Regions from separate parts of the Paenarthrobacter sp. TA1.8 genome, predicted to be linked through region 3. Evidence: riboswitches for the same ligand, from Rfam matches in the RefSeq annotation. Region 3 holds a riboswitch; each other region holds the start of a gene.
The links. A riboswitch is a leader RNA that binds a small molecule or an ion and turns the genes downstream of it on or off. The one in region 3 is predicted to bind cyclic di-AMP.

Region 1: it holds a riboswitch for cyclic di-AMP, as region 3 does, so the genes downstream of both, ACNAOT_RS05410 (M23 family metallopeptidase) here and ACNAOT_RS21400 (hypothetical protein) in region 3, are expected to answer to the same signal.
Region 2: it holds a riboswitch for cyclic di-AMP, as region 3 does, so the genes downstream of both, ACNAOT_RS02095 (NlpC/P60 family protein) here and ACNAOT_RS21400 (hypothetical protein) in region 3, are expected to answer to the same signal.

Annotation. Positions count from the first base shown of each region.
Region 1 is NZ_CP184287.1:1,109,540-1,119,279, reverse strand. Features, by position in the region: gene ACNAOT_RS05430 (NTP transferase domain-containing protein) at 1-349, opposite strand, end outside; gene ACNAOT_RS05425 (HNH endonuclease) at 393-893, opposite strand; gene ACNAOT_RS05420 (NlpC/P60 family protein) at 1,283-2,080, opposite strand; gene ACNAOT_RS05415 (C40 family peptidase) at 2,178-2,921, opposite strand; cyclic di-AMP (ydaO/yuaA leader) riboswitch at 2,926-3,095, opposite strand; gene ACNAOT_RS05410 (M23 family metallopeptidase) at 3,234-4,070, opposite strand; cyclic di-AMP (ydaO/yuaA leader) riboswitch at 4,075-4,316, opposite strand; gene ACNAOT_RS05405 (metal-dependent transcriptional regulator) at 4,500-5,195, opposite strand; gene serC (phosphoserine transaminase) at 5,489-6,619, shown strand; gene ACNAOT_RS05395 (MFS transporter) at 6,686-7,993, opposite strand; gene ACNAOT_RS05390 (DUF3027 domain-containing protein) at 8,037-8,627, opposite strand; gene ACNAOT_RS05385 (cold-shock protein) at 8,636-9,019, opposite strand; gene ACNAOT_RS05380 (hypothetical protein) at 9,246-9,461, shown strand; gene ACNAOT_RS05375 (helicase-associated domain-containing protein) at 9,515-9,740, shown strand, end outside.
Region 2 is NZ_CP184287.1:396,318-406,057, forward strand. Features, by position in the region: gene ACNAOT_RS02065 (NAD-glutamate dehydrogenase) at 1-1,645, opposite strand, end outside; tRNA gene ACNAOT_RS02070 (tRNA-Cys) at 1,804-1,874, opposite strand; gene ACNAOT_RS02075 (hypothetical protein) at 2,095-2,574, opposite strand; gene hutG (formimidoylglutamase) at 2,669-3,616, opposite strand; gene ACNAOT_RS02085 (NCS2 family permease) at 3,773-5,215, opposite strand; gene ACNAOT_RS02090 (copper resistance CopC family protein) at 5,330-5,962, shown strand; cyclic di-AMP (ydaO/yuaA leader) riboswitch at 6,113-6,304, shown strand; gene ACNAOT_RS02095 (NlpC/P60 family protein) at 6,308-7,102, shown strand; gene ACNAOT_RS02100 (FAD-binding protein) at 7,304-7,996, opposite strand; gene ACNAOT_RS02105 (universal stress protein) at 8,415-9,452, shown strand; gene ACNAOT_RS02110 (PEP/pyruvate-binding domain-containing protein) at 9,473-9,740, shown strand, end outside.
Region 3 is NZ_CP184287.1:4,594,587-4,604,326, reverse strand. Features, by position in the region: gene ACNAOT_RS21425 (hypothetical protein) at 1-397, shown strand, start outside; gene ACNAOT_RS21420 (RNA polymerase sigma factor) at 487-1,038, shown strand; gene ACNAOT_RS21415 (hypothetical protein) at 1,035-1,895, shown strand; gene ald (alanine dehydrogenase) at 2,045-3,163, opposite strand; gene ACNAOT_RS21405 (PucR family transcriptional regulator) at 3,373-4,587, shown strand; gene ACNAOT_RS21400 (hypothetical protein) at 4,715-6,184, opposite strand; cyclic di-AMP (ydaO/yuaA leader) riboswitch at 6,187-6,333, opposite strand; gene ACNAOT_RS21395 (hypothetical protein) at 6,463-6,696, opposite strand; gene ACNAOT_RS21390 (ATP-dependent DNA ligase) at 6,742-7,812, shown strand; gene ACNAOT_RS21385 (DUF6480 family protein) at 7,874-8,137, opposite strand; gene ACNAOT_RS21380 (alpha/beta fold hydrolase) at 8,289-9,047, opposite strand; gene ACNAOT_RS21375 (maleylpyruvate isomerase family mycothiol-dependent enzyme) at 9,107-9,740, opposite strand, start outside.

The DNA.
Region 1 (9,740 bases), 1.4 Mb from region 3:
CAGCCCAAAGAAGGTCTACGCCGCGGGAAGCGTGCGGCATATCGCATGCCAGCACCAGGGTCCACGGGGTGCTCGGACTATTCTTCAACGCAGCCAGGCCGGCCGCGATTGCCGCAGCGGGACCGGCGAAGACCGGTTCTTCCCGTGCCCGCAGAACGCCGACCGGTAGTTGCGTGCTTTCCGACCCGACCGGAACGTCCGGTCCCACCACCACCACAGCCGAAGCACCCCGGGCCGCCTGCAGGGCATGGGAAAGGAGGGTGCCGCCGTCGTACTTCAACGATGGCTTGGGCACGCCCCCGAGACGGGTGGCCCGGCCACCCGCCAAAATCACGGCATTGAACTCCATCCGCCCAGATTACCCGGGACGGCTGGAGACCAGCAGAAATCGATCAGGCAGCGGATTCCGGCAACAGGAACGGGTCCCAGTCCGGCGCAGGTTTCTCGAGTTCTTTGATCTGCCACATGGTTCCCTGGGGCACGCCGGGCTTGAAACGGAGATTCCAACCCATCTCTGCCAGCGTGTGGTCGCTCTTGGCGTTGTTGCATTTCAAGCACGCCGCAACCAGGTTTTCCCAGGAATCCGCGCCGCCCCTGGATTTGGGGTGGACGTGGTCTATGGTGTGGGCTGTTTTCCCGCAGTAGGCGCAGCGATGGCCGTCGCGGCGAAGTACCCCGCGGCGACTCACGGCGGTAATCCTGTTGTACCGGGGACGGATGTAGCGGTTGAGGAGGATCACGGAAGGTCTTCCGAGTATCTCCTGTGGCCCGACGACAGGCTCGTCGCCTTCGGCCACCACGCTAGCTTTCCCAGTGAGCACAAGGACCAGCGCCCGGCGGAATGTTATTACCGCCAGCGGTTCATATCCAGCATTCAGAACGAGTGTGCGCATGCACGTACCTCTTCACGGCCGCACCCGTCAGGGGCACGAGGGCCGGCTGCCCTCTGCATGTACGGGCTGTGGATCGACAACATAAGGGTAAGCACTTATATGCCGTATCAACGAATTTTTCCGTCGTTTCGCGTGCAGTGTCGGCAAAAGTTCATGCGCGGTTAAAGGATGTGGCGGAAAATCAAAGGGCCACTTGGTGTGCCGCCACCACCTACTTTGAGGGGCATAACCGCCCCGACACACGTGATTTGCGGCGAGTCGGGCGGCTTTCAGAACCAAAGTGGGTGGTGGCCGCACGCCCACTACTACTGGCATCCCACGAGCCGGCAAGGGTTAAAGCAGAACACCCCGCCGGCCAAAGCCAGCGGGGTGCTCTTACGCGATGTGGATCAGCCGTTGACGCGGATGAAGACCGGGCCGGAGCCCACGTTGGCGCTGAACAGTGCCGTGGTGGATCCGTTCCATCCACCGTGAACTGCTTGGCCGTTGCCGACGTATACAGCGATGTGGGCCTGTCCGGCCAAACCGCCGTTGGCGTAGTAGGCGAGGTCGCCGGGCTGGGCTTCAGCTGCACTCACGGTGCGGCCAAGGGAGAGGTAGCCAGCGGGCCAGTCGTGGAAGTTGATACCCACGGCGGCCAGGGAGTTGGTCACAAGCATGGTGCAGTCCTGGGTGACGCCGAGCTGGGCGTAAGCTGCAGCAGCGATAGCGGCACCGAGGCCGCTGGATGCGGCGGGAGCTGCCGGAGCGGGGGTCGCGTTGCTGACGGCAACGGTTGCGTTGGCTGCCGGAGCTGCGTTGGCGGTAACCGCGGTTGCCTCGTTGCTCTCGACCTTGGCTTCAACCTTGGCCGGAGCTTCCTCGACTACCACGGGAGCCGGGGCTTCCACCGTTGTGACCACGGGGCGCTCGTAGGAGATGGCCACAGTGGAGTCCGCGGCGATGGTGGCCTGGACTACCGACTGCACGTCAAGAGTGGACGTGGACGTCGATTCGCGATCCACGTTGGTATCGGCAGCGTTGGCTGCGATGCCACTGGTCAGGACCAGGCCTGAAGCTGCGGCAATAACTGCCGCCTGGCGGCCAACGCCACCGGCGTTGTTGCTGACGGCCTTGGCGATGACGGCAAGCGAGCTGGTCTTGGGGGCCTCAGCGCGGTGCCGTGCAACCTTGTTTGCACTGGTCATGATTTTCTCTTTTCGTATCCGCATGCAGTTGGGGTGCACGCGGGTAGTGGGTTGGCCAGCATGTGGGGAATGCCGGCCGACCCCGAACCGGATTTTTCTAGCGGAGGGTGTAGAACGAGGAGGTGCCGGTGGACGCTACGGAGTGCAGCAGCGTTCCCTGGCCGGGGTTCAAAGCGCTGATCATCATGCCGTTGCCGACGTAGATGCCTACGTGGGCTCCGCCGTTCTGCATGACGAGGTCGCCGGGAGCAGGAGTGCTGGTGGGCGTCATGGCCGTCCAGGCGTTGACGCGGGGGATGCTGATTCCGGCCTGTGCGTAGACCCACTGGGTGAAGCCGGAGCAATCCCAACCGTTGGGTGTGGTTCCGCCCCAAACGTAGGGAGAGCCGATGCCGGTGTAGGCAATGGCGGCGAGACCGGAGGCAGCTGCACTGGAGGCCGAATCCTTGGCCTCGGAAGACTTCGCTGTAACTGCTTCCGCTGTTTCTTCGCTGGTGGCCGCCGCGCGCTCGGTAACCTGCGCTGCGCGCTGTACTACCTTGGGGGCTTCCAGGGTGACCACGGTGGGGCTCTCGAAGGAGACAGTGGCTGTCGGTTCTGCGGTAATCACCGCGGTAGCAACCAGCTGTTGGGTGCTGGAGGCCTCCGACTTGGAAACGTCGGTGTCTGTTGCTTGTGCCGGCAAGCCGACGGTGAGGACGAGGCCTGAGGCTGCTGCAAGGACGGCGGCCTGGCGGCCCACGGTACCTGCGTTGGAGGAAACAGCCTTGGAAAGAGTGTTCAACGGGTTCGTGCGAACCGTTTGGGCGCGATGGCGCGCAGGGGTAGTGCGTGATGACACGTAGGTAGCCTCTCCCAATGCCTGCGAGGTGAGCTGTCGGATTCGGATGGGAGTCATCCGGCCGCGCTGCTTCCAAGGAAGCTTTTGCGACTTAACCCCAAGGCCTTCTTTCGAAGGCCAGAAGTGGTTCCCCCGCCCCTGCCAGACGATTTATGCGAACGGACCTTGAGCGGTGGCAGAGCTAGGCAATCCACTCAAGTGCACCGGCCCCCTAAAAAGCCGATGCGCTCTGTACGCTACAACACTTGAAAGCGAATGTCACATTCAGGTCACGGGGCGTCCCGCTAATGCGAGAGGCAACCATCAAATGGCTTAGAGCCAACCCATGGGGTCTACAACTTCACCGTTGACCTGGACCTCGAAGTGGAGGTGGCAGCCGGTGGAAGCGCCCGTGGTGCCGCTCAGGGCGACGGTGTCGCCGCGGTTTACGGTCTGGCCTACCTGGACGGTGAAGGACGACAGGTGGTTGTACGTGGTCTCGAGGCCATTGCCGTGGTCAACGACAACGCGGTTGCCTCCGCCGTACTCGTGCCATCCGGCGAACGTAACCTTGCCGGTGGCCGCTGCATGCACAGCCGTGCCGCACTGGGCAACGAAGTCCTGGCCACGGTGGAAGTCACCTGCGCCACCCGTGAGGGGGCTGATGCGGTAACCAAAAGGGGATGCCGTAGTGAGCGTGTCCAGGGGGCTGGCCATGCTGCCAACGGACGAGGCCCGCTGGATGCTCTCAGTCGACTGCGCGCTGAGCAGCTGCTTCAGCTTCCCATCGGGGTCGGCAGAAGTGGCGACGGCGGCGCGGCTGAAGTCGATCTTGGCTGACGCGGCGGCGGAAACCTCGGGCTGGCTGCCAGCGGGGGCGGCGACGGCGAGGGCAGACTCAGTCTGGCCTGATTCCGAAGTGGCCATGACGGGACTCGTGGCCGGCAGACCGACAGTCAGGGCAAGTCCGGTGGCGGCAAGCGCAACACCGGCCTTCTGCCCGACGCCGCTGGCAGCGGCGAAGTCGGCAACCTGGCGCAGCGGGCTCTTACGGCGGCGCACCTGACGCTCGGTGTCGCGAGGCCGGATCTCCGTTACGACGGTGGCTGGCCGCAGCTCAGCAGCGGGGCCGGACGCGCGGCGGCGACCCCTGACGTTCTGCGATGTCAAACTCTGTTCCTCTCTCAAAAGCCTGCGAAGTTAGCTGTCGGATTCGGGTCAGAGAGTACAAAGACCCGGTCCGCACGAGGCGCTCACGGCACACAGGTATCCCAAGAGGGACTTGCATACGTGGGCACTTCTGCTGCGGACTTCACCCCAAGGCTGCTTCTTTAGACAGCCGCTTGTGGTTCCCCCGCCTCTGCCAGTGGTGGGTGGCACACCTGATCCGCTGGCAGAGCTCGGCTCCGGATCAGGTAACGCTTTGGTATCAGCGCTAGTAGATAACTATAGGGGATTAAGGCTCTTGGTAATAAATTCGTTATCAACAGGAGCGGGGCAAGCGAAGGAGGCCCTTATCATCAATTTTGAAAAACCGCAGGTCACACGCGCGCCGAAGGCGCAAAAGTGAGGTTTGACACTGTGCTGGCCCGGTGCCGGTCAGCTGAGGGAGACGAAGACGTGCGCAGCAACTTCAGGAGGTAGCTCCAAGGCGCCCTCGATACCCGGGACGCGGACCGAGATGTACTCACCGACGCGCTCCAGCGACACTGTTGCGCCTGGACGGATTCCGCCCTCATCCAACTGGGTGAGAAGTTCCGGCTCGACTTGGATGGGCTCCGCAAGGCGGCTGACCACAACGCGGGAATCAGTGGCGTAGCCGTCCATGGCCTGCAGCAGATTGACATCCAGCCGGGGGAAGGGCTGGCTGGCGAGGCCACCAAGCGCCTCAAGCCCCGGGATGGGGTTGCCATAGGGAGACTCTGTGGGATGCTCCAGGAGCTCGTAAAGCCGGCGCTCCACGCGCTCACTCATGACATGCTCCCAGCGACACGCTTCATCGTGTACGTAGGCCCAGTCCAAGCCAATAACGTCGGCCAACAGGCGCTCCGCAAGGCGGTGCTTGCGCATGACCTCTGTGGCGCGTTTCCGGCCCACTTCAGTGAGCTCCAGGTGGCGGTCGTTGGACACAATCACCAGGCCGTCGCGCTCCATGCGTCCGATGGTCTGGGAAACCGTGGGTCCGGAGTGGCGCAATCGCTCGGCAATGCGGGCCCGGAGAGCCACTATGTTCTCTTCTTCAAGCTCCAAAATGGTCCGAAGATACATCTCAGTGGTATCGATCAGATCCGTCATCCAGCTCAGCTCTCCTCGAACGCAGTTCCTTGCGTAATCTCCACCGTACCGCGTCCCCAGCAAGGGCGGACGGTGTGCACCGCCGCCCCATGAACGCCAACCACCAGCCTAGCTTATTTGGAATTACTCTGGATAATTCCGGTCGCATCCGGTTCATTTGCATTCCACGTGGCGGACTATGACGGCTGCAGGTTCCTGCGCCCGGGCCGTGTCAGGCAGAATTAGGGTGTCGAAGGGGCAGTTGATGCCCCATGCCACCTCCCATCTCTAGCCGACACCCATTGGAGCCCTACGTGAGCGACAACAGCATCACCATTCCCGCCGATCTGCTGCCCAAGGATGGACGCTTCGGCGCTGGACCGTCCAAGGTTCGCCCGGAACAGATCGAAGCGTTGTCTGCCGCATCGACCACCATCCTCGGCACCTCCCACCGCCAGGCTCCGGTCAAGAACCTTGTGGGTTCGGTCCGCGAAGGACTCAGCCAGTTCTTCCGCGCACCTGAAGGCTACGAGGTTGTCCTCGGCGTTGGCGGCTCCACGGCGTTCTGGGACGTGGCTGCATTTGGCCTGGTCGAGAAGAAGGCCCAGCACCTCTCATTCGGCGAGTTCGGCTCAAAGTTCGCTGCTGCTACCAACAAGGCACCGTTCCTTGATGCTTCGTCCATCATCAAGGCTGAACCCGGCACCCGCCCCGTGGCCGCGGCCGAAGCCGGCGTGGACGTCTACGCTTGGCCCCAGAATGAAACGTCAACCGGCGTGGCCGCTCCCGTAAAGCGCGTGCAGGGTGCCGACGACGGCTCGCTGGTCCTCGTGGACGCCACCTCAGCGGCCGGCGGACTGGACGTTGACGTCGCCGAGTCGGACGTCTACTACTTCGCCCCCCAAAAGAACTTCGCCTCCGACGGTGGCCTCTGGCTGGGCCTGTTCTCCCCCGCCGCCCTGGAGCGTGCGGCACGGGTCAAGGCCAGCGGCCGCTGGATCCCGGACTTCCTGGACCTGCAGACCGCCATTGACAACTCCAAGCTGAACCAGACCTACAACACGCCTTCGCTCTCCACCTTGGTGACCTTGGACGCGCAGGTGCAGTGGCTCAACAGCAACGGTGGCTTGGACTTTGCCAGCAAGCGCACGGCAGACTCCGCCAACCGTATCTATTCCTGGGCGGAGGCCTCGGAGTACGCAACGCCCTTCGTCACCAACGCCGAAGACCGCTCCAATGTCATCGCCACCATTGACTTCGATGACTCCATTGACGCCGCAGCCATTGCCAAGGTCCTGCGCGCAAACGGCGTCGTGGACACCGAGCCGTACCGTAAGCTCGGCCGCAACCAGCTGCGCATTGCCACGTTTGTGGCCATTGAGCCGGACGACATTTCCGCGCTGCTCGCGAGCATCGATTACGTCGTGGGCGAGCTGAAGAAGTAGCACCACGGGCCTTGGTCGGCGTCGTGCGGGTAGCTCCCGGACGGCGCCGCCGCCGTTTAAGGCGCGTTATGCGCCCTGCCGGCCTGCGCCGTCGTCGTCCGCCTCCGGACGGGAAAGCAGCGACTCCACCCGAAAGTACTTCAGTCCGCGGGCCCGGCGGTCGAAGCGGAGCCGCAGCTGTTTCGCGCGGATAATCCACAGCAAACCCACGACGGCGGTGCTGACGCCGGCAACCGCTGCAACGCCGACCGCCCATCGAGGGCCACCGACGTTGGCCACCAAGCCCACCAACGGTGCACCGATGGGAGTGCCGCCCATGAAAATGGCCATATAGAGGGACATGACCCGCCCTCGCATGACAGCCTCGGTGGTGGATTGCACGTAGCCGTTGGCGCTGGTGATCAAGGTCAGGGCGAACAGGCCACAGGGAACCAAAGCGAGCCCGAAGAGCACAGCGTTGGGTGCCAGGGCGGCCAGGGCGCTGGCCACGCCGAAGCCGCCGGCCGCCCCGAAGATCAACCTGAGACGCGGCCTTCCGCGTCGGGCAGCCAACAGTGCACCGGTCACCGACCCGATGGCCATGACCGAGTTCAACGCTCCGAACGCGCCGGCGTCCATGCCGAACTGGGTCCCCACCATCGCGGCGATGAACAGGGGGAAGTTGAGTCCGAAAGTGCCCACAATAAAGATCGCCACCAGGACCACCTGAATATCCGGCCTGTTCCTGACGTAGCGCAACCCCTCCCGGATGCGCCCTTTACCCGCCGCCGCCCTGGGCTGGATGCGGAGCGACGATGCGGGAATGAGTTTGAGCGCCCAGAGCATGGCCACGAAGGACACGGTATTGATGAGGAACACCCAGCCGGGGCCCACCACCACCGTCAGCACACCGGAGACCGCGGGCCCGATCATCCGGGCCACATTGAAGGAGGCACTGTTGAGGGCCACCGCGTTGGGAAGGTAATCGTCGGTGACGAGCTCAGAGACGAAAGTTTGTCGGACCGGAGCGTCCAGGGCGGTCACGATTCCCAGGAGCAATGCAAAGAGGTAGACATGCCAAAGTTCGGCGATGCCCAGCAGTACCAGCACGCCCAACCCCGTGCTGAGGAGGGCCATGGCCACCAGGGTGAGGAGAAGCAGCTTCCGTCGGCTATATCGGTCGGCCAGTAACCCCGCCCACGGAGCAAGGAAAAGCTGGGGCCCGAGTTGGAGGGCCAAAGTAATGCCCATGGCACCGGCATCATGCGCTGTCAGGTGGTCAAAGACCAACCAGTCCTGCGCCGTGCGCTGCATCCACGTGCCGATGTTGGAGATAAGCGCACCGAAGAACCAGATGCGGTAGTTGAGGATTCCGAGTGACCTAAAGGTGGACATCAGCGTCCGCCTTCACTGTGGTCACCCCGGGTTTCCGCAACGCCTATTCAGCCCCGGCTTCGTCGTCGTCATCCTCATCCGAGTCATCGTCCTCGGCGTCAGCGTCCTCCGAGTCAGCGTCAGCCGGTTCGGTGGCTTCGTCTTCGGCCGCCTGCACGGACTCTTCCGAAACTTCCTCAACTGTCTCTTCGACCAGCGGCGTCTCATCCTCGGGGCGGACGCGCTTGGCCCACGGCACCCATTCGGGAGCCAGGATCGAGTCCTCGGAGGGCAGCAAACCGAGCTCGCTCACGGTCACGATCTTGGAGCGCGAGTTACGGGTCACCACGGCATACCACTGCCAGCCGCCGTACCCGGCGAGCCGGGATTCGAACAGGTGGGTCACCACGCGGTCGCCCTCCGACTTCGCCCCAAGGTGCGCCCCGACTTCGCCCGGGTTGGCTATGCCTTCAACTGCCTCACGTGCAGTATCGACGGCGGCAGCCAGGAACGCGTCCGGCTTACCGGTGCGCCACACGGGCAAACCGGCGCGGGACTTGGCCGCGACGGGCTTCCGCGCGGGGGCGTCCCCGTTTCCAGGAGCCTGGGCAGCGCCGGGGCCTACCTTGGTGTCCTGTGCGGATTCCGATGTCATGGCCGGTCCTAGGCTTCCAGCTCGTCGGCAACCTTGCGCAGCGCCATGCTGATTGCCTTGGCCTTGTTGCCGTCGGGGTACTTGCCTGAAGACAAGGAGCCGGAGAGGTTGTCCAGAACGGTGACCAGGTCCTGCACCATAGGTGCAAGGTCCCTGGCGTTCATGCGCTTGGCCTTGGCAATGGACGGTGTCTTCTCCAGGACACGGAGTCCCAGTGCTTGTGCTCCGCGGCGGCCGTCAGCCACACCGAACTCCACGCGGGTTCCGGCTTTGAGCTCCGTTACGCCCGCGGGCAGGGACGTCTTGGGCAGGAATACTTCCTGGCCGTCTTCAGCCGCGAGGAATCCGAACCCTTTTTCCTTGTCATACCACTTGACCTTGCCGGTAGGCACGTAATCAACCTTCTTCGTTCTTGCTTTTGGGAGACACGTCGGGCACTCACCGCATCCACAGGGATCTGCGGGATCGAGGGTGACAGCCCGGTCCGTGTTGGTCTGTTCCTTCAAGGTTATCCTGCCTGACCCCCTATTCCCGCTTTGCCGCGACCACGCAGTACGCGAACAGGACAAGAGCCGCAGCAATGAACCGCCTTCGCGTGCTGCTGCTAGCGTTGTGGGCATGACTTCCCCGGGTTACCGCCGCCCCATCATGATCATCGCTGCCGTCATTGCCGTCATCTCTTTGGCTGCCGTCGGCACGGTCATGGCTGTGGCGTTCAACGGTGGCGTGCCGCCGGTATGGGTAACGTGGACGGCCCTTTACGGACTCCCCGTGGCCTTCATGCTCGCGGTAGTCCTGGTTGTTGACTCCGTACGCCAACGCCGCCGACAGTAACCTCCTGACCCGGTGACGGGCACGAGCGGCCCGGGGGCGGTAACGTTGGATTGATGTCCCTTATACGCGCGCTCAGCAAGGAACTCGAAGCGCGCAGCGACAATTCGCTGCGGGCCTTGTTTGCCGCGCGACCGGACCTGATCTCCCCCATGGCTCCCGACTTCCCGGCTTTGGCTGCCAGGGCTAGCGCCCGAGTCAGTGTCCAGAGGGCTTTGGAGCGGTTGAACAAGCCTGAAATGCAGGTCCTGGAAACACTTCACCTGTGCACCAATGCCGATA
Region 2 (9,740 bases), 710 kb from region 3:
TGCGGGCATCCTCCGTGAGGACGGCAGTGCCGGGACGCTTGTAGACCGTCAGCAGCGGGTCGCTTTCTTCGCTTGGTTCGGTCGGGAAGCTCTCGAACTTCGAGATGTCCTCAACAGCGTCTTCCACCTCGTAATCGGCCTTGTAGCTGGCAGGGAACGCGGCAGCCCACTGTCGGGAGAGCAGGGCCGCTTCATCGGACGGATATCGCGCCTGCAGCGCCTCGGCGAGGCCCTGCGCCCAGGTTCTGGTGGCGGCGATGATCCGCGGCTCCAGGACCAAAGCATTGACGACGCCGGGCGTCCCCTGATGCGACGCCGCCTGCGGTAGCAGCACGCGGAAGAACACCCTGGCCATGGCGGATTCGCCCAAGCGGAGCTCAAACTCGATGGAGTCCGAACCGAAGGCCTCGCGCAGTTCACGTTCAATGTTGAGCCTGACGGCGGTGCTGTACCGGCGGCGCGGGAGGAACACGAGCGCTGTCATGAACCGTCCATAGGAGTCCGGGCGCAGGAACAGCCGTGTGCTGTGGCGTTCCTGCAAGCGCAGGATCTCGCGGGCATGGGCAGCCAACTGCTCTGCGTCAATATGGAAAAGTTCGTCCCGCGGATACGACTCCATGACAGCCAGGAGCTCCTTGCCGTGATGCGAGCTTGGCGGGTAGCCAAAGGCCTGCAAAACGTTGTTCACGGTGTCGCGGATGACAGGAATCGCCAGGGCTGAGTGGGACGTGGAGCTGGGGGAGAAGAGACCCACAAAGGTATGCTCGCCGCCCGTTTCTGTCCCGTTCGTTTCTGTCCCGTTCGTGGCGATGCTTATTTCGTCGAGGTACGCCTGGCGCAAGACCGTCGAGCGCTGCGTGGACTTGGTGAGCGTGAGGAGGCGGGATTCCGCCTCTGGAAAGCCTCTGTAGGAGTCCTCTCCTGGTTCCCGCAGCAAGCCAAGCCCATGCTGCCCGCGGTACCCGAGGAAGACAAAGTTCCCCTCACCCAGCCACGCCAGCAGCTCCTGGGCTTCCTTGGCTTCCGGGTCTGATGGTGCAAGTTCGCCCAATGCTCTGACGAGGCTTGCAAGTTCCTGGTGGATTGCTTCGGTGTCCTCTGCCGCGGACCGAACATCTCGCAGGACTCCCCGTAGCCGCCCGACAAGGAGCTCCGCCGCCGCCTCATCCGGGAGCCGTGGGATCTCGATCGCCATCCACGCCTCGGTGAGCAGTCCGCCGTCGTGATGCTGTTGGGTGGCTGGCCCGGCCGGGGCGCCGGTATTGGAAGGTTCGACGCCGGTGGGCAGCGCCGTGCGGTGCGGTGCCCTGTGGATTTCGGTCAGGCGGTGCGAGACGGGGTCGCGCTCGACGCTGAAGGTTGGATGGACCAGGAGCCGGATGGAAGCGGTGTCCCTGGCGATCTCCGCGGTGACGGAGGGGAGAAGATAGGGCATGTCATCGGCGACGATCGCAACAACGCTGGCATCGGACTCGTTCAAGACCCCGATCACGGCTTGCCCCGGTTCGCGCCGTTCGGCCAAAGTTCGGTGGTAGCGGGCACGTTCCAGCAGCGTTTCGGGGGTGTAATAGCGGACGTCGTCCTCTGAAACGTGCTCGTAGTAGTCGGTCAGGAATCCGTCCGCCGGCTCCACCCTGGGTGACATTTCCGTGCGCCTCCGATGCGCAAAGGAGAGGCCGTGTGTTGCGGCCCGGCGAAGTCCCTGCGCCTCACTTCATGCTCCCGCGAGGTGGCACTTAATGCCAATGTTTGAGGGAAACATTGGCATTAAGTGCCACCTCGCGGGAGGTTTGCGCCCCCAAGACGTGGTGGCGGGATTCGAACCCGCGTGCGCTGCTTTGCAGGCAGCTCCCTGGCCTCTCGGGTACACCACGTGCAAACGACACTAGGCGCCGGGATGCGGCGGGATCAAAGTTCATTTCCCAGGCTTTCGCAGGGCTACGCAGGGTGTCTCTGAGCTACTGGGTGGTGTCGCCGGGCTACGGGAAGGTTGCGCCGCGTTGCCTCCAATGACGGCTGATCTGTGCCCCTGTGCCCCTGTGCCCCTGTGCCCCTGCGCCAGCGGATCAGCGGCTTGTTCGTTGAGCGATACGTTCAAGGGTGGGATTCGCGGATAAGCGCGGGATCCGTGCCAACGCGACGCTTGGCACGCATCCCTGCCAGCTTCGTGGTTCCGGCTGCGACCAAGAGTGTGAGGATGGCCGCGGCCGTGTGCGTGTAGAGCAGGAGGTGAACGGAGCCACCACTGGCTGCTGCCCCTGCCGGCGCGTCCCCCAAGACCGGGCCGCCGTGCAAGTGGTCCAGGAACCCGTTACCGGGAAAGTACCCGCCAAAGGCGTCAAAACCCAGGTGCAGCAACTGCTGGGCAAGGCCGGACATCAGCAGCAACAGCAGGGGTCCGTGCACCCAGCGGGCAACGAGTTGGGCCGCCAGGCAGGACAGTGCGGCGAAGCCCAGAAGGACTGGAACGGCGGGAATGCTGCCGCCAGCCAGCATGTGCGCGGCCAATCCAAGGGCCACCGCGGCCAGCCCTGCAACCCAAGCCCACTTCTCCTGCACAAGAGGTGTGCGCATCGCTGTCCTTTCCTCCACACAGGCTATGTGGAGGAACGTGTCCATGAACAGGGCCTTCCAAATGTCCGCCCAAACCCGTCTACGCCAAACGCGTCTACGCCAGGAGCGTGTTGATCAGCCGCGCGGCAACCTTCGCGGTCCGGGAATCAATGTCAAACTCCGGATTCAGCTCTGCCACGTCCAGGTGCAGCAGCTTTCCGCTGGCAGCAACTTGCCTGCAAATCGCACTGATCACCGGCAGCGGCACACCGTATGCGGCGGGCGCGCTCACCCCGGGTGCCACCGACGCCGGCATCACGTCCAGATCGATGGTCAGGTACAACACGTCCACCCCGGCCAGGAGGTCGGCAACAAAGACCTCTACTGCTTCCGGAGTGCACTGCTCATCAAGCAGGTACTTCACGCCCAAGCGCCGGGCCGTGTTGAAGAGCGTCCGCGTGTTGTTGGGCTCCGAGATGCCGACGACGGCGTAGTGAAGTTCACGCCCCGCGGCGGCTTCCGCGTGGGCCATCTGCAGGAAGGGCGTCCCTGAGCTCGGCATCGGTTCATCCCGCAGGTCAAAGTGGGCGTCCAGGTTCAGGACACCCAGTCGCTTGCCGCGAACTGCTGCGGAACCAGCCACGCCCAAGTAGCTGGCGAAGGCGGTCTCGTGGCCCCCGCCCAGCACCACGGTGAGATTGCCGGCGTCGAGCAGTCCCGAGATGGCGCGTCCGGCGCGCTCTTGGCCCGCCTCCAGTGAGTCGTCCTCCACAACCACGTCACCGGCGTCGAAAACGTCACGATCAAGGTGGAACGCCAGCGGCCCCAACGCAGAGCGGATGGCGGCGGGAGCAGCAGCAGCGCCAACGCGCCCCTGGTTTCGGAGGACGCCGGCGTCGCTGCAGAAACCAAGCACGACGGCGGGGCGCGGAGCTGCTTCGGAGGCAGAGGTCTCGTGGGGTGCTACTGCTTGCCACCACCGCCGGTGTTCATCGCCATCGCCATCAAAACGACCCGTCCAGGGGGCAGGCGCGACATCTACGGTGAAGAGGCTGGTTTCCATGCTTCAAGCACACCGGACATGGGAACCCAAAACCAGCCATTCCGTCGCGGGAGTGTCTGAAACCCCGGACTCAGGCTCCCCGTAGACGCCGCGAGATGGCATTTAATGCCAATGTTCGCGCCAAACACCGTCATCAAATGCCATCTCGGCGAGGACCTACTTGACGCCCAACAACTCCTCCACAGTTCCGATGCCGAAGAACAGCAGGAACGCGGCTGCCACAGCCCACATCAAGGGGTGGACTTCGCGGGCGCGGCCCTGGAACGTGCGGATCAGGACGTAGGAGATGAAGCCGGCGCCGAGGCCGTTGGCAATTGAATAGGTGAACGGCATGAGGGCGATGGTCAGGAACGCGGGGATTCCGACGCCCCAGTCCTGCCAATCGATCTTGCCCACCTGGGAGACCATCATGAAGCCCACAACCACCAGGGCAGGAGCCACGGCCTCGAACGGCACCAGGTTGATGAGCGGCGTGAAGAACATGGCCACCAGGAAGAGGACACCGGTGACGATCGAGGCGAGACCGGTTCGGGCACCTTCTCCAATGCCGGCGCCGGACTCGACGAAAATCTGGTTGGAGGAAACGGAAGCTCCGCCGCCCACGATTGCACCGAGGGCATCAACCTGAAGGACGCGGTCAACATTGGGGATGTTGCCGTCTTTGTCCACGGTTCCGGCCTCGTTGGCCAGCCCGACCATGGTGCCCATGGCGTCGAAGAAGATGCTCAGGAGGATCACGAATGCCAGCAAAGCCGCCGCGATGAAGCCGAGGTGTTCAAAAGCACCGAAAGGGTTGGCCTTGCCGATGAGGGACAGATCCGGGGCGCCCCATTCGGTGAGAGTGGGGGCCACCAATGACCAGCCGCGGGGGTTGACGTTGGTTCCGTCGAAGCTTGGGCCGATGTGGAGCGTAAATTCGAGGATGGCGGCCAGCGCAGTGGAGACCACGATGCCGATCAGGATGGCGCCCCGGACCTTTCGGACCACCAGGGCGATGGTCAGGATCAAGCCCACCGCGAAAACGAGTGTCGGCCAGCCCATGAGCTTTCCGTCCACGCCCAGGCCCAACGGAACGGTGGTGCCGGCGGCATCAGGGATGCGGCGGACGAAACCGGCGTTGACCAGGCCAATGAGTGCGATGAAGAGGCCGATGCCCACAACAATTGCCGTCTTCAGGGCCTCCGGAACCGCCTTGAACACGGCTGTCCGGAAACCGGTCAGCACCAGGATGAGCATGGTGATGCCGGACAGCACCACGAGCCCCATCATGTCAGGCCAGGTCAATCCGGGATGGGAAGCCACCGTGACTGCCACGAAGGCGTTGACGCCCAAGCCTGTGGCCACGGCAAACGGATGTTTGGCCCACGCACCCATGAGGATGGTCAGGATGCCGGCAACGAACGCCGTGGTGGCTGCCACGGCCGTGAAGCCCAGCGACGCGCCACTCGAGTCGGGTCCGGAGAGGATCAGCGGGTTCAGCACCACGATGTAGCTCATGGCGAAGAAGGTCGCGAAGCCGCCACGGATTTCCCGCGAATACGTGGATCCACGTTCGGAGATTTTGAAGTAGCGGTCGATTGCAGAACCTTGTTTGAGCATGAAGGTCTCCGGGGATCGAGGGGAGTTTGCTCTCAAATCCTATGTTGTCCGGTGTGGGCCCTTTGAACGATTCGCCTAGTCTGTAAGGAAGCCAACACTAGGAGAAACCGCCCCATGCGTACCATCCGACCGCTTCTGGCCGCCGTCGTCGCTGCCCTTGCTTTCGCGTCCGCCTTGCTGTTTTCCGCGGCTCCGGCGACCGCGCACGACGTCGCCGAGTCAACCGCGCCAGCCAACGGTGCCAGCGTGGCGGAAGTCCCGGCGTCGGTCTCCATCACGTTCAACAACCGCCCGCTCGCGATTGGTTCCGGCGTCACCGTGACGTCCGGCGGTGAGAACTGGACGGACGGTCCGGTCGAAATCATTGACAGCCAGGCTGTCCAAAAGCTTCGCGAGGGCGCTCCAGCTGGTGAATACACCGTGGTATGGCGTGTAGTCAGCTCGGATTCCCACCCCATTGAGGGCACCTTCACGTTCACGGCCGCCGCGGGAAGCACGACGACGGCGACTGGCCCGGTTGGTGCTTCGCCGTCGGTGTCGGCGCCGTCAGCCGCAGTACCGACGGCGGGTACCGCAGCGCCGGGAACGGGCAGCAGCGAGCCTGCCGCTGACGCCTCCCAACCTTTCCCTTGGAGCATTGTCGGGCTGGCTGTTGTTGCTGTGGGTCTCGTTATTTACCTTGCTGTTACCGCACGGAAGAAACTTGCAGCTTCCAACAGCCCTGATGGCGATACTTCCGCGGAATAACGCGGTTTTCTACGTACCTGCGAATATCTCGAAACGGACACTGCGACACGCCAGAAGCCCACTTCCCGTTACTTAAATGTGACTTCGGAGGAATCATCGCGTACGGTAGTACCTGTGCCTGTTCCACGTAGCGGGCACTTCCGGCCTGATTGCCTAGCTCTGCCGCAGTCCGGAATCCGTTCGCAGACAAACCTACGGCAGAGACGGGGAACCCAATTTAGGCCGCTTTCGAGCGTGCCTTGGGGTGAAGTCACGAAGCTTCCGCTGAACAGCGGGGGATAGTGGCCGGGTGACTCCCATCCGAATCCGACAGCTAACCTCGCAGGCATCGGGAGAGGCTCTTTCATGTCTTCACGCATTCTTCGCGGCCGTCGTAAGGCGGACAGCGTACGTCCTAATCCGTTCATCTCCATCTCGAAGGCAGTAGCCAGCAACGCTTCCGGCGCTGGCCGCCAGGCAGCTGTTATCGCAGCAGCCTCGGGCCTCGTTTTGACCGGCTCCATTGCTGCTCACGCAGCTGAGGCACCGGTTCAGCGCGACTCCAGCCCCGCAACGGTCGCTGAGACCGTTTCCGAGGCACCCACCAAGGTTGTAACCGCCCTGGCGACGGCTACCGTCAACTTCGAGCGTCCGGCCGTTGCTTCCGTAGCAGCTCCGGTCATCGAAAAGCCGGCTCCCGTTGTTGAGGCCCCTGTGGTCCAGAAGGCAGCCGTCACCACTGCTGCTGCAACAGCTCCCGTCGCCGCCCAGGCTGCGGTTGCTGCTCCTGTGGCTGCCGCACCGGCTGCCCCTGCTCCTGTAGCTGCTGCTCCCGCCGTTGGCGGCGTCAACGCAGCCATGGTTGCCTCGGCTTACGCACAGATCGGCGTCTTCCAGGACTGCACCGCCATGGTCGAGAAGGCTCTCGGCTCCGCTGGCATCCCGGTAGGCGACCTCGGTCCCATGCAGTTCATGAACTACGGCAAGGTCGTTAGCGATCCCCAGCCCGGTGACATGATCGTCCAGTCCGGCCACGTTGCTATCTACATCGGCAACGGCCAGGCAATCAGCGGTGGCATCAACGGCAACCAGACGGGTATCCACCCGATCAGCTGGTTGACCGCAACGGGTCCCCTGACCTACGTACGCGCTGGCGCATAAAGCCTCACGCTTCAGTTCAAAGGCCGGTGCCTTCAAAGACTATTGTCTTTGGAGGCACCGGCCTTTGGCGTTAAGTTCTGTTTGTTAATGTTCAGCGGGGAGAGATTGTTCAGCGCGGAACGTTCGACGGCGGGTCGATAGCCGCGTGGGCGGCGGGGCCCGTGTGGGCCCATAGGCGTAGAGCCCCTAGATGAGGTGCCCCTAGGCGAGGGCGATGCCCGGACCTGCGGGCAGGGCAACCTTTGAGGAGATGGCTTGGCCCACTGCCTTGGCTTGCCGCAGCACTTCCTTGGGAGACGGGGTGATGAGGTCCCCAACGCCCACCAGGTGCATCCCTACCGCCCGCATGGCGGCCGCGAAGTTCTGGCCAACGGCTATCCCAAGTTCGGCGAGCATGCGCCGCAACTGGCTTTGGGCGCAGCGTGTGACTACTACGTGGTCTGCCAAGAGGACGCCGTTGGCTGTGTGGACTGCCCACTGGCGTGGAGTGGATTCGAGGGGGCCGGATACGTGGAGGCCTGTTCTGAGACCGGCCGTGGTCATGCTGGCCGCCAATCCGTACCCGATCTGCCGGGAGGGGTCTGACCCCAGGAAATCAAGGCGGACGGCGCGGGTGGTGTTGCGAACGTCCAGTTGGTGGTTGGCGGCGTAGTTCCGCAGGTGTCGGAGGATTTCGTTGCGCTCCTGCATGGCTGCAGGATCGGCCACCTCGGTGCGTTGAAGCATGCCTGTGTGGACAGAAGGCCCTGCGGTGGACAGTGCACCAAACCCGTCTACGACGATTGAGCCCACGCCATAGCGGCTGAGCTCGCTGGCAACTGCCAAGCCGGACAGGCCGGCTCCGATGACCACGGTGGTGGTGCGCTCCGTGCCGGAATCAGGCGTGAGTGACACTGCTTGGTTCCTCCTTGACGTGTGTGCCTTACGGCATCGCGTGGGATCGCGTCCGAGTTCCCCAAGCGGCCGCAAATAAATGGCCGGAGTATGTGGTGTGAAACACGTTTGCCGGCCATTCGGTGACTCGAACACTACCGAACTTTTTCGGCCATGGATAGCCTCCGCGACCGTGCGTTTTGTGTGTTCGTCCGAAGCGCAATGTGGGAGCCCGGGAACCGAGCCCGGACCGTTATGCACATAGCCCGATGTCGTCTTGATTCGGTACTGCTGAACGAGAATAGTTGGCCTTGGGAGGAGAAATTTCCCGGTTTCTCCTGCTCCGGCCATTGACAATGAAACAGTGAGGGAATCCGACGCGGAGAACCTCTGGCAGAATAGCCGGAACATCAAGCAGTAGGTGGAGAGGCAGGCCCCCATGGACCAGCACGGCAGACACAGTGAAGAGCCACAGGACGGCCAGGAGCAAGCCGTGGAACCCGGTGGCATCGTGGTGGGAGTGGACGGTTCAGAGCATGGTCAATGTGCTTTGGTTTGGGCCGCGCGGGAGGCCGAACGTCGGCAACTTCCCTTGCATATCGTCACGGCATATTCCGTGCCCATTTTCGCCGCCTCCGGGCTGGATGGCGGCTACGCAACGGTCGACGATTCCGTGATTCGCGAGGGTGCGGATGCGATTGTCCGGCAGGCCCTGGATAAGGTGTCCGGATATGCCATCGACGTCGACGCTTCTGTCGAGAACGGCGACGCCGCTGGTGTCCTGTTGGATCTTTCCAGCGAGGCCGCCCTCCTTGTTTTCGGCAGCCGGGGCCGCGGTGGCTTCGTTGGGCGTTTACTTGGCTCGGTCAGCAGTGCCTTGCCCGCCCACGCCAAATGCCCCACGGTGACAGTCCCGCTCTACTGTGCCGACCGCCTTGGTGAAAGCACTGAGGACAAACACATCAAGGCTGAACATGCCAAGGCAGGCCCACGTACTGTGGAAAACGTAGTTGCCGTAGGCGTGGACGGTTCCGAGCAGGCCCGTGTGGCCGTGCTCGAAGCTGCCGAGCAGGCACAGCGCATGGGTGCCAAGCTCCGGGTGATTTGTGCTGTGCCGCAGTACAGCGGTTCCTTGGCATGGGTTCCGGCACCCTTGGACCGGGATGCCTTGTTTGCAGATATCAAAGTCCAGTTGGACGCCGGGGCCGATTGGCTCAGAAGCCACTTCCCTTCATTGCCCATGGAAACGGAACTCCGGGATGGTTCCCCCGTTGATGTTCTGGTGGAAACCAGCCGCAGCGTCGAGCTGGTGGTTCTGGGTACACGGGGCCGTGGCGGTTTCGCGGGGATGCTGTTGGGTTCTACATCGGATGGGGTCCTGCACCACTCCAAGGGGCCGGTAATGGTTGTTCCGGACCGTGAGGATCCCAGGCTCGCTGACCGCCACAAGTTTGGGCCCATGCTCGGCGCTGCCTAAGCCCTGAGCCTGTTACGTCCATGGACAAGAAGCGGCCCGGGGAGCCGTCGCAGGATCCGGTATTGGTCTTGGACATCGCCAAAATCCGGGGAACCATGCTTCCCCGCGTTGGTGGCAAGGCCGCCAATCTGGGCGAGTTGGCCAGCGTCGGCCTGCCGGTTCCGCGCGGATTCTGCCTCACAACTGCCGCCTACCGGCAGGCTCTCTCGGGTGTGGGCCTGGAGTCTGTCCTTGCGGCTTTGGAGGAGGCCAGCGCCTCCGGGATGGACGCCCCCGGGATGGACGCCT
Region 3 (9,740 bases):
GGAAGACGCCACTTCCCCGGAGGCTTTTGGCCTCTGCACCGCACTCCTCAATGGCGGCCTGAAGTCTGACGCCAAGGTCCCCGGCTTCGAGTCCTTGACCATTGCTGCCGGTGGCGAAGCCAAGGTGGAGGCGCACTGCGAGGCTGTGGTGGAGGCGGGTAAAGCTGCCGGCCTGAAGGCTGACGGTTCGGCGACGGCAGAGGCCGACGTCGATGCTGCCGTGACGTCCGAACTGCCGGCAACGCCTGCTGTTCCTGCAGTGCCCGCTGTGCCGGGAGTTCCTGCCGTTCCCGCGACGCCCGCTGTCCCCGCAGTGCCTGCCGTCCCCGCGACGCCTGAGCTGCCGACACAGGTACCCACCGACGTTCCGGCTGCACCCCTCGATTCTGTCCGCTAAGCAAGCAGCGGTTACGGTTTAAGGGCGGGGCTCCTTGGCTTAGGACAAGGAGCCCCGCTACGTAGTGTGTGGGACGGAGGCATCCACGGGTGCTTGACCCTTTGGCTGATGAATATGTGCAGGCGGATCAGGACGATCCCGCCCTGCTCTTCACGGCTGCCTACAATAACTTCGCCGGACCGGTGTTTGGCTACCTCCGGGCACGGGGTGTGGACGACCCGGAGGCCGTGACGCAGGACGTCTTCCTCGCCCTGTATCCGAAGCTGGAAACGCTCCACGGCGGGCTGCAAGGGGCAAAAACCCTGTTGTTCTCCATCGCGCATGCGCGGATGGTGGACCACTATCGCAAACGCGAACGAACGCCCGACGCGACGCCGTACGAACCGGACCTGGACGCGCGGCGGTCGCCGTCGGCCGAAGACCAGGCCTTCGGACGGGTTGCCGGCCTGGGCGTCACTGAAATTTTGGACGACCTCCCCGACGATTATCGGGAGGTTCTGGCCCTCCGGGTCGTCGCCGACGTGTCGGTGGAAGATACGGCGGCGATCATGGGCAAGTCCCAGGGGGCCGTCAAGCAGCTACAGCGCAGGGCATTGAGTGCACTGAAGAAGCGTGCACTACTAAGGAACGGCACATCATGAGCGAACAACATACGCCTCGCGGACGTCATGACCAGCAGGCAATCGACTTCCTGTTGGCCGACGCCGGCCTCACAGGCGACGCCGACCTCCGCACTGAACTCCTCGAGCTCCGTTCCTTGGCGAACACTGCCCCTTTGCCGTCCGCAGCAGTCCGCGCGCTCATGGTCAGCAGCCCGGCCGCAGCCACCCAGCAGATCACTGCCACCCAGAGGATCACGACGGCGGACGGTCCGGCGGCATCGGCGGGTGCACCAACGGCGGTACTCGCCACAGTTGCTGCGGAGTCCGCTCTTGCGAACGACCTGCCTGCGAACGACGTGCCTGTTGACGAACTTGCCGCCCGGCGTCGGAAGAAGCGTCGGACGGTCATCGCAGGCCTCGCCGTAGCCGTGTCCTTGGCTGGCGGCGCGACCGCTGCCGTCGCTTCCGAGGGCGGCCTGCCGGGTGCATTCCAGCACCTCGGGGCAGCCATCGGTTCGGTGGTCTCACAACTAAATCCCGGTTCCGGCAGTGCTCCCCAGCCCGATACCCCAGCCGGTACCAGCCCAGAGCCCTTGCCTGTCCGGGAAGAGCCGCAGCAAGCTCCTGCGACGGTCGTACCCCAGCCGACGCCGGCCGCGCCGGGCATCCCGGTGGTTCCCGCTCCTGAGCCGCAGCCCGGTGGAGCGTCGCCGCATACACCTAAGGCTCCGTCGCACAGGGAGCCCGGCAACGGCGTCATCCCCACACCGCCAGGGTTGCCTGTCACCCCACCGGAGATCGATCCCTCCAAGATTGATCCCTCAAAGCTCGGCCCTTCGGGCGTCCCCGTCCCGGTTCCCTCGGAGCTAATCCCGTCGCTCCCCGGAAAGCCCTAGTCTCCAGGCCCCAAACCTCCCCGCGAGATGGCACTTAATGCCAATGTTCTTCGGGAACATTGGCATTAAGTGCCATCTCGGCGCGCGTTAAACCACGACGGCGGGGTGCGGCTTCGCGTGGAAGCCGCACCCCGCCGTCGAGCTTGAAGCTATGCGGAGACCAGCGTGTGCCAGTCGTTGACGAGGGGCAGGTTGTGCGCCTCGGAAACGGAGTGGTGCGCCACGTGGCCGGCGGCGATGTTGAGGCCGGCAGCCAGGGCGGGGTCGCGGTCGAAGGCCGCCTTGACGCCCAGGTTGGCCAGTGCCACGGCGTAGCGCAGGGTGACGTTGGTCAGTGCGTACGTGGAGGTATTCGGAACAGCGCCAGGCATGTTGGCAACGCAGTAGAAGATCGATTTGTGGACCTTGTACGTCGGTTCCTGGTGGGTGGTGGGGTGCGTGTCCTCGAAGCAGCCGCCCTGGTCAACAGCGATGTCCACCAGAACCGAGCCGGGCTTCATGCGGGCAACCAGTTCGTTGGTGACCAGCTTGGGAGCCTTGGCGCCCGGGATCAGGACGGAGCCGATCACCAGATCTGCGTCGATAACTGACTTCTCGATCTCGTAGGCGTTGGAGGCAACGGTCTTCAGGCGGCCCTGGTAGAGGGCGTCCAGTTCGCGCAGCCGGTTGATGTTGATGTCCATGATGGTGACATCAGCACCGAGGCCCAGCGCCATGGCGGCAGCGTTGGTTCCCGCAACGCCTGCGCCGAGGACAACAACCTTCGCCGGGCGCACGCCCGGTACGCCGCCAAGGAGGACGCCCTTGCCGCCGGCCGGAGCCATCAGTGAGGAAGCGCCAACCACGACGGACAGGCGGCCTGCGACCTCGGACATCGGGGCGAGCAGCGGAAGGGTGCGGCCTTCCTGCACGGTTTCGTAAGCGATGGCCGTGACGCCGGAGTTGATGAGCTCGGCGGTGAGCTCAGGCTCTGCGGCAAGGTGCAGGTAGGTGAAGAGGATGAGGCCCTTGCGGAAGCGGTGGTACTCGGCCGCGATGGGTTCCTTGACCTTCATGACCATGTCCGCGCGGGCCCAGACGTCATCTGCTTCGTTGACGATTTCGGCGCCGGCAATCGAGTATTCCTCGTCGGTGATGCCCGAGCCAAGGCCTGCGCCGCGTTCAACCAGAACGGTGTGTCCGTGGGTGCGGAACTCGTGGACACCGGCGGCCGTGATGGCTACGCGGAACTCGTTGTTCTTGATTTCTTTGGGGACACCGATGATCATCTGTGGGCTCCATCGTTAGCGGCCTCTTCGGCCGAAAAATGTGTTGCGGGCTGTGATTCCAGAATAGATCCGGCTGTGAGGCAGGCGACATGGACCCGGGGCCGCCCTCGCGCGGAAAGTCCGGAAATCAAGGGATCTTATGCCAGCCAGCTCGACATTTGTCGAGCACTAGAGCGTCAAGTGTCGCCTGCTGTTGGTACGCTTTCCAGATGCTGCAGGACGTGGAACAGATCGTTGAACGCGTTGCCTTGAAGCTGGGCCGCGGACTGTCCTTGGAAGATCTCGACGGCGTTCTTCTCGCCTATAGCTCCAACCAGTCCCACGCCGACCGCGTTCGCGTGAACTTCCTCCTCAGCAAGCGGGTCCCCGGCGACGTCAGCGCCTGGCAACTCGCTCATGGCATCGCCACGGCCGTGCGACCCGTCGTAGTTCCTGCCAACGACGAACTCGGCATGCTGGGCCGCGTCTGCGTGCCACTTTTGGTCCGCGGTTTCCGCGTGGGGTACTTGTGGGTGCAGCTGGACCTTGAAGAACAGAGTGCGACGGCGATACTCGCCGAACTGCCCGGCGTGCGGGACGAGCTGGACCTGTTGGCGGGCTTGCTCCTTGATTCCAATACGGCCGAATCGGAGTTCCGGCGAAGGCGTGAGCAGGAGTTTCTGTCAGCCTGCGGCGGCGAATCGAACGCGGTGGCCGCCGTCGCGGGTTGGAAGGAAATCCAAGGGCGCGGTCCGTGGCAGTTGGTCACCATACTCGACCCGGATGGTGCGAGGTCCGACGTCGATCCTATTGCCGCTACCCTGACGCATCGATCAGCGGCGCTGCAGTCCACTATCGGCGTCAACGCCGCCTTGTTCAGCGCCGGAACGGAGACGCATTCGGTGGTCCTGTTCCGCGAGTCGGGCGGCCGGGCAGACCATGCCCAGGTGCTGGTGCATTATCAACTGGAGCTTGCGAAGCGCGCTGGCCGCAAGGTGGAAAGGGTGATCCTGGGCATCAGTGAACCCTTCCAAGTCATCCGGCAGCTATCGGGCGCTTACCGTCAGTCGAAGGTTGCTGCGCAGGCGGCCGCCGTGGATCTCCCGCTAGGTGAGCTCGTGGACAGCCGGACCGTTGGTGTCTATCAACTTTTCGATCGTCTGGTGGCACCCGGCGGCTGGGATGACACAGGATCGGTGCATTTTGAGGCCCTTGAGGACCAGGACAAAAACGGCGAACTCCTGCCTGTCCTGGAACTGCTCTATGACAATGACGGCTCGGTGCAGGACGTCGCCGCCAAACTTCACCTCCACCGGAGCAGCATCTATAACCGGCTCGGCCGGATCCGCCAACTCATCGGTGCTGATCCGTTGAGTGGCGCGATCCGGCTCGAGTTACATGCGGCCCTGAAGGCGCGGCGCTGGGCCGGGCGGCCGCGGATCTGAGCCTACGAGCGCCGCAAACGCTGGCAGCTCCAACGTCCCATCCGGCGACGGAAAGCGGCAGTCCGGCTGCTGCTGCAGTACCGGCTATGCCACCCCGCGTGAGTGGAGGTACGGGGCAGGCGGGTGCTCAACCGAGGACCTTCTGGGCTGCGTCCAGGATGTCTTGAAGCGCAGATTCGCTGGGCTGGGGGGCCGAGGCGGCCTGCGGCTTGCTCGGCCGGGGCTTAGAGGTCGAGGTTGCAGTTTCCGTTGGTGTGGGCGTCGGCGTCGGTGTTGGTGTGACCGTCGGGGTCGGTGAGGTTGTGGGCGTCGGAGTAGTGGGCGGTGTGGTGACCGTGTCCGACGGCACCTCGCTCGGCGCGGGAGCTGGCTGGGTGGGGGCTGGGCTTGTCACCCCAGGGACGGCCGGGACTGAGGAGGGGACAGTCGATGGAACCCAAACCGGGTTGGCAAGGGACACCTTCGGGGTCGGAGCCGGCGACGACGACCCGGCCGCGGGTGCCTCGGCTAATGTCGCGGGCTGGCCGGCTTCCGAGGACGCTGTGGCAAGTGACGAGGCTGCTGGCGACGACGCTGATGGTGCGGAAGCCGTGGAATACGAGGCACTGGGCGCAGGGGCCGCGGAGCCCGAATTCCTGTCGGCACCGCTGGCTTCATGCGTAGGAGTTTCCTGGCCGAAGAACGGAAGCTCAAGGGCTTGCCCCAAGGTCCCGGCCGTCAGCACTAGTCCAAGCGCACCTGCAACCACGGCCATGCGCTGGCTCATGTGCTTGACCGACGCTGCTTTCCGAAGGGCGGCGTGGGGTTCGCGGCCGAAGGAGGAGGTGGACCCCAGGCTGGGCCTGGCCGCAGAGGGTGCGTCAGAGGGTGCGGCAGCCTGCCGGCGAACATCCTTGCGGCTTGCCAGTGCTGCCGACGCCGTTGCCGCGGCAGCAAGCTGCGCCGGAGACTTACCCCGAGGTGACTCGGTTTGCAGGGACTCGGTGCGGGGCGAGTCGTTGCTCGGTGACCCGGCGGCTTCGGGGGTGCTCGCGGATTCTTCGCGGGCAGGCACTACTGGAATGGCCGTCGTGGCAGGTTCCGGCGTTGAAGCCTGAACCACTGGAATTGCTGCGGTTGCGGGCTCCTGGGCGCTCAGCTCCTGAGGATCCGGCTCCACGCCAGCAGGGGGTGCGCTGGCCGGGGTCACAATAGGGATCGCCGCGGTAGGGGGTCCCGGTGTGGTCGACCTCCGAGCCGCTGGCTGCACCGTAGGTATCGCGGCAGTCATGGGTTCCGCCTGCTCGGACGGTTCGGGCGACGGCTGTGGGGCCGAGGCCTCAGGGGAAATCACGGCAAGGGCTGCACGCTCCCGCTCGGCTGCACGAATTTCCGCACGAGTGGCAGGCGCCACCGTGGTGGGCATGGCCGCAGTGGCGGGTTCCGGCGTCGTGCCTGTGTTAACCGTGCCTGTTACAGCAGCGTCAGTGTTAGTCGCGCCAGTGTCATCTGGGTTTCCGGTGGGGAATCCGCTGGGTTGGGCCCGACGGCGTCCGGTTGGCTTGGTGCGCTCGCCTTCAGTGTTGGCGCGGCGCGGCTGATCCATGGTTGGGGACATGGTGGTTGCCTCTCAACGCCTTCGAGGTTAGCTGTCGGGTTCGGACGAGGCCGTCCGGCCGCCTAAGCGGCTTCACCCCGAGGACTTGGATACCAAGCCCGGGAACTGTGGGTCCCCCGCCTCTGCCGCGGGTCTGGCGGATCCCGGATTGCGGCAGAGCTCGGCGTCAATCCGGAAGCGGCCCAGCGGAGATACGGGTCGCCCTACGACGGTACATGAGCCGGAAAGTAAAGTCACATTAATGTAACGGGCGGTAGGCCTGCCCAACCGAGGGGTTTCTATGACTTAGGCTTCGGTGCCGGTGCGGGAGCCGGCAACTCATGCTGGATCTTCTGGATCTGCACGGCTTGATGAGTTTCCGGGCGGAAGACTTCGTCCACGACTCCAAGGATCCCGCCGGTGGCTCCACGCCGGACTTTGCCCTGGCTGCTCCGGCGCGATGACCAGGACCAAACGCCGGCCAGCAGGGCCGGGAATCCGAGCACTGCCGCCAACACGAGCAAGATATCCATGGCCTAACACTAGCTTCGTGGTGCACCGACAGGTAGACATTGTCTATGGACCTGCCTGTGATGCCACCCGTCTCGCCCATGCTCGCCAAATCCGTTCCGACCATCCCCGATGTTGGGCACTACGAACCCAAATGGGACGGATTCCGGACCATCGTCTTCAAGGATGGTGACGAGATCATCCTGGGCAGCCGCAACGAGAAGCCAATGACCCGCTACTTCCCCGAAGTGGTGGAGGCTCTCAGGAAGAACCTGCCGGACAAGTGCGTCATCGACGGCGAGATCGTCCTGATCGAGGGCAAGAGGCTCGAATTCGAGGTACTCCAGCAAAGGATCCATCCCGCCGACAGCCGCGTGAGGATGCTCGCCGAGAAGACTCCGGCTTCCATGATTGCGTTCGACATCCTGGCGCTGGGCGACGAGAACCTCATGGACAAGCCGTTCTCCGAGCGCCGCGCCATCCTGGAGCGTGCGCTCGCCAAGGCCGAGCCGCCTGTCCATGTGACCCCGGCAGTGACGGATCTCGAGCGGGCGCAGGAATGGTTCGTGCAGTTGGAAGGCGCGGGACTGGACGGGGTGCTCTCCAAGCCGTTGACCGGGGCCTATCAACCCAACAAGCGCGTGATGTTCAAAACCAAACACGAGCGCACGGCGGATTGTGTGGTGGCCGGTTTCCGCTGGCACAAGACCGCGAAGGTTGTTGGCTCGATGCTGCTGGGCCTCCACGATGACACTGGCCGCCTGCATCACGTGGGAGTGGTGGCATCGTTCCCCATGGCCCGGAGGGAGGCCCTGGTGGCCGAGCTTGAGCCGTATCAAGTCGAACTCAGCGAGCACCCCTGGGGTGAGTGGGCCAACCAGGACGAAGCGGCCGGGGGTTCACGCATGCCCGGCGCCCAGAGTCGGTGGAGCGGGGGCAAGGATTTCTCGTTCGTGCCCCTGCGCCCCGAACTCGTGATCGAAGTGAAGTACGACTACATGGAAGGCGGCAGGTTCCGGCACACCACGCAGTTCCGTAGGTGGCGGCCGGACAGGACCCCCGTGAGCTGCACGTACTCGCAACTGGAGGAGCCCGCTGAATACGATCTCGGGGAGATCCTGCAGCTGCCGCACAGCTAGGACGTTGCCAACCCGCTGCTATGTCGCTGGGTACCAACGGAGCCGCGGGTTGGCGACTGTGTTACTCCTCGTGGCCTTGATCGCTGCTCATGCTGCCCTCGGCCGGCGGGGTTTCTCCCGGAGGGACTCCGCCGCCAGGCTCCAAGCCGGTGACGTTGCCGTCGAGGGGGTCGGGGTTGGCGGATGCGGCGGGATCCTCGTCCTCATCCTGGCGCATGTCGGGATCCTCGTGGATGCTGTCGGCATCGGACGTAGTGTCAAGCGGCCCTGTGGCGCCGGTGGCGCCGAAGCCCTGGGTTTCCTCATTCGAGTCTTTGTCGGTCACGATCAGCCCTTTCGTAAGCAAACTTACTAATGTGCTTGCTCCGCCAGCCTAACCGCGACCAGCTAAGCCAACAAGGTGAGCCGACAAACCGAGCCCGTTACCAACCCAACACGGGACGCTCAACTCGTGCGCCGGCGTCGTGCGTCAGGGGTCAACGGTGAGGCGTCGTGGCGGTGACAAAGCTCCGGATGGCATCCGCCACAGCCTTGGGGCGCATGTGCTGCGCCACGTGCCCGACCCCCGGAATTTCCACCAAACGCCCCTGCGCGACCGTCCTTGATAGCCGCAACGCCCAGTCCGGTCCTGCCACATGGTCGCGGCTTCCCCTCAGAATCAGTACCGGCACGTGGACGCCGGCGAGCCGTTTCTCCGTGGGGTAACTCATCATGACGGGAAGCTCAGTGAGGTACCAGCGCGGGCCGCAGCGGAAGTAGTCCGAGATGACGATCCAGTTGGATGACGGGCTCTCACGGAGCAGTCCGTCCATGAAGAGTGCCAGGGACTGGCGGCGAACGTTCTTGTGCCGGGAATCCACCACCGGCCCCATCAGCACCAACTGCCTGATCTGATCCGGGGCATGCAAGGCCGCCTCGATGGCAAACTGCACGCCCATCGAGTGGCCCACCAACACATAGGAATCGATGCCGCAGCTTTTGAGCGCCTCAGCAATGAAAGCGCCGTAATCCTCCACGGACAGCTGGCGGCCGGGCTTGGGTGTGCCGCCAAAACCAGGCAGGTCCAACGCATAGGCAGGCGCGTTCGCGGCCAGGACCCCATGCAGCCGTGCCAAATACCGATGCGACACGCCAATGCCGTGAATCAAGATGTATGCCGGCTCATTCCGGGGCTCTGCGCCCAGCTCCGGCCGCGGCGTGCCCTCGGTCCAGAGAATCCGCCCGGTCAGGCCCATCACCTCGACGTCGGCGGACAGAAGTGTTGCCGCCTTGGAGCGCGCCTTGCCCAGCGCGTTCACGCGTTTTCCAAGCGCTGCAGGAACACGGGAGCCCCTGGCCCGCTCACTTCGTGGGCTCCGATGGGCCGACCGGAGACGGCCAACAGCAGGGCCAGGGCGGAGCCTTCAACCGCCGGACCGTTGCCATGGCGGAATGACGTGTCAGTGGCTACCAAGCGCCAGCCCTCAGCGATTTCCTTGCCGCCACCCATTTTGGTGGTGGTCTTCACTTGGTAGCTAAGGGCGGTGGCCACGTGCTCGGCGGGGTAGTCGCGATGGATCCCCAAAGGGCGCCGGATATCCTCTCCGTGGACGAACGCCTCAACCAATCGGGTAGCCAAGCTCGCCGGCGGGCCCGAGGTCCGCGAAAGCACCGCGCGCAGCCCGTTCAACGTCTGCGCAGGTTCTCGTGTCTTTTCGCGCTCCACACCCACGGCGTTATCACGGTCAAAGTCCATTCGGGAGGCAACCAGCCGGCGGATGAAGCTCAACCTCGTCGTCTTGGCGCTGTCGATTACATGAGCAAGGACGTCGTGCACGTTCCAACCGGCACACAGCGACGGCGTCTGCCATTGAGCTGCCGGAAGCGGCTCCAAATCCTGCAACAGGGCACGGCGTTCATGGTGCACCACAGGCCAGACGGTGGAAGGT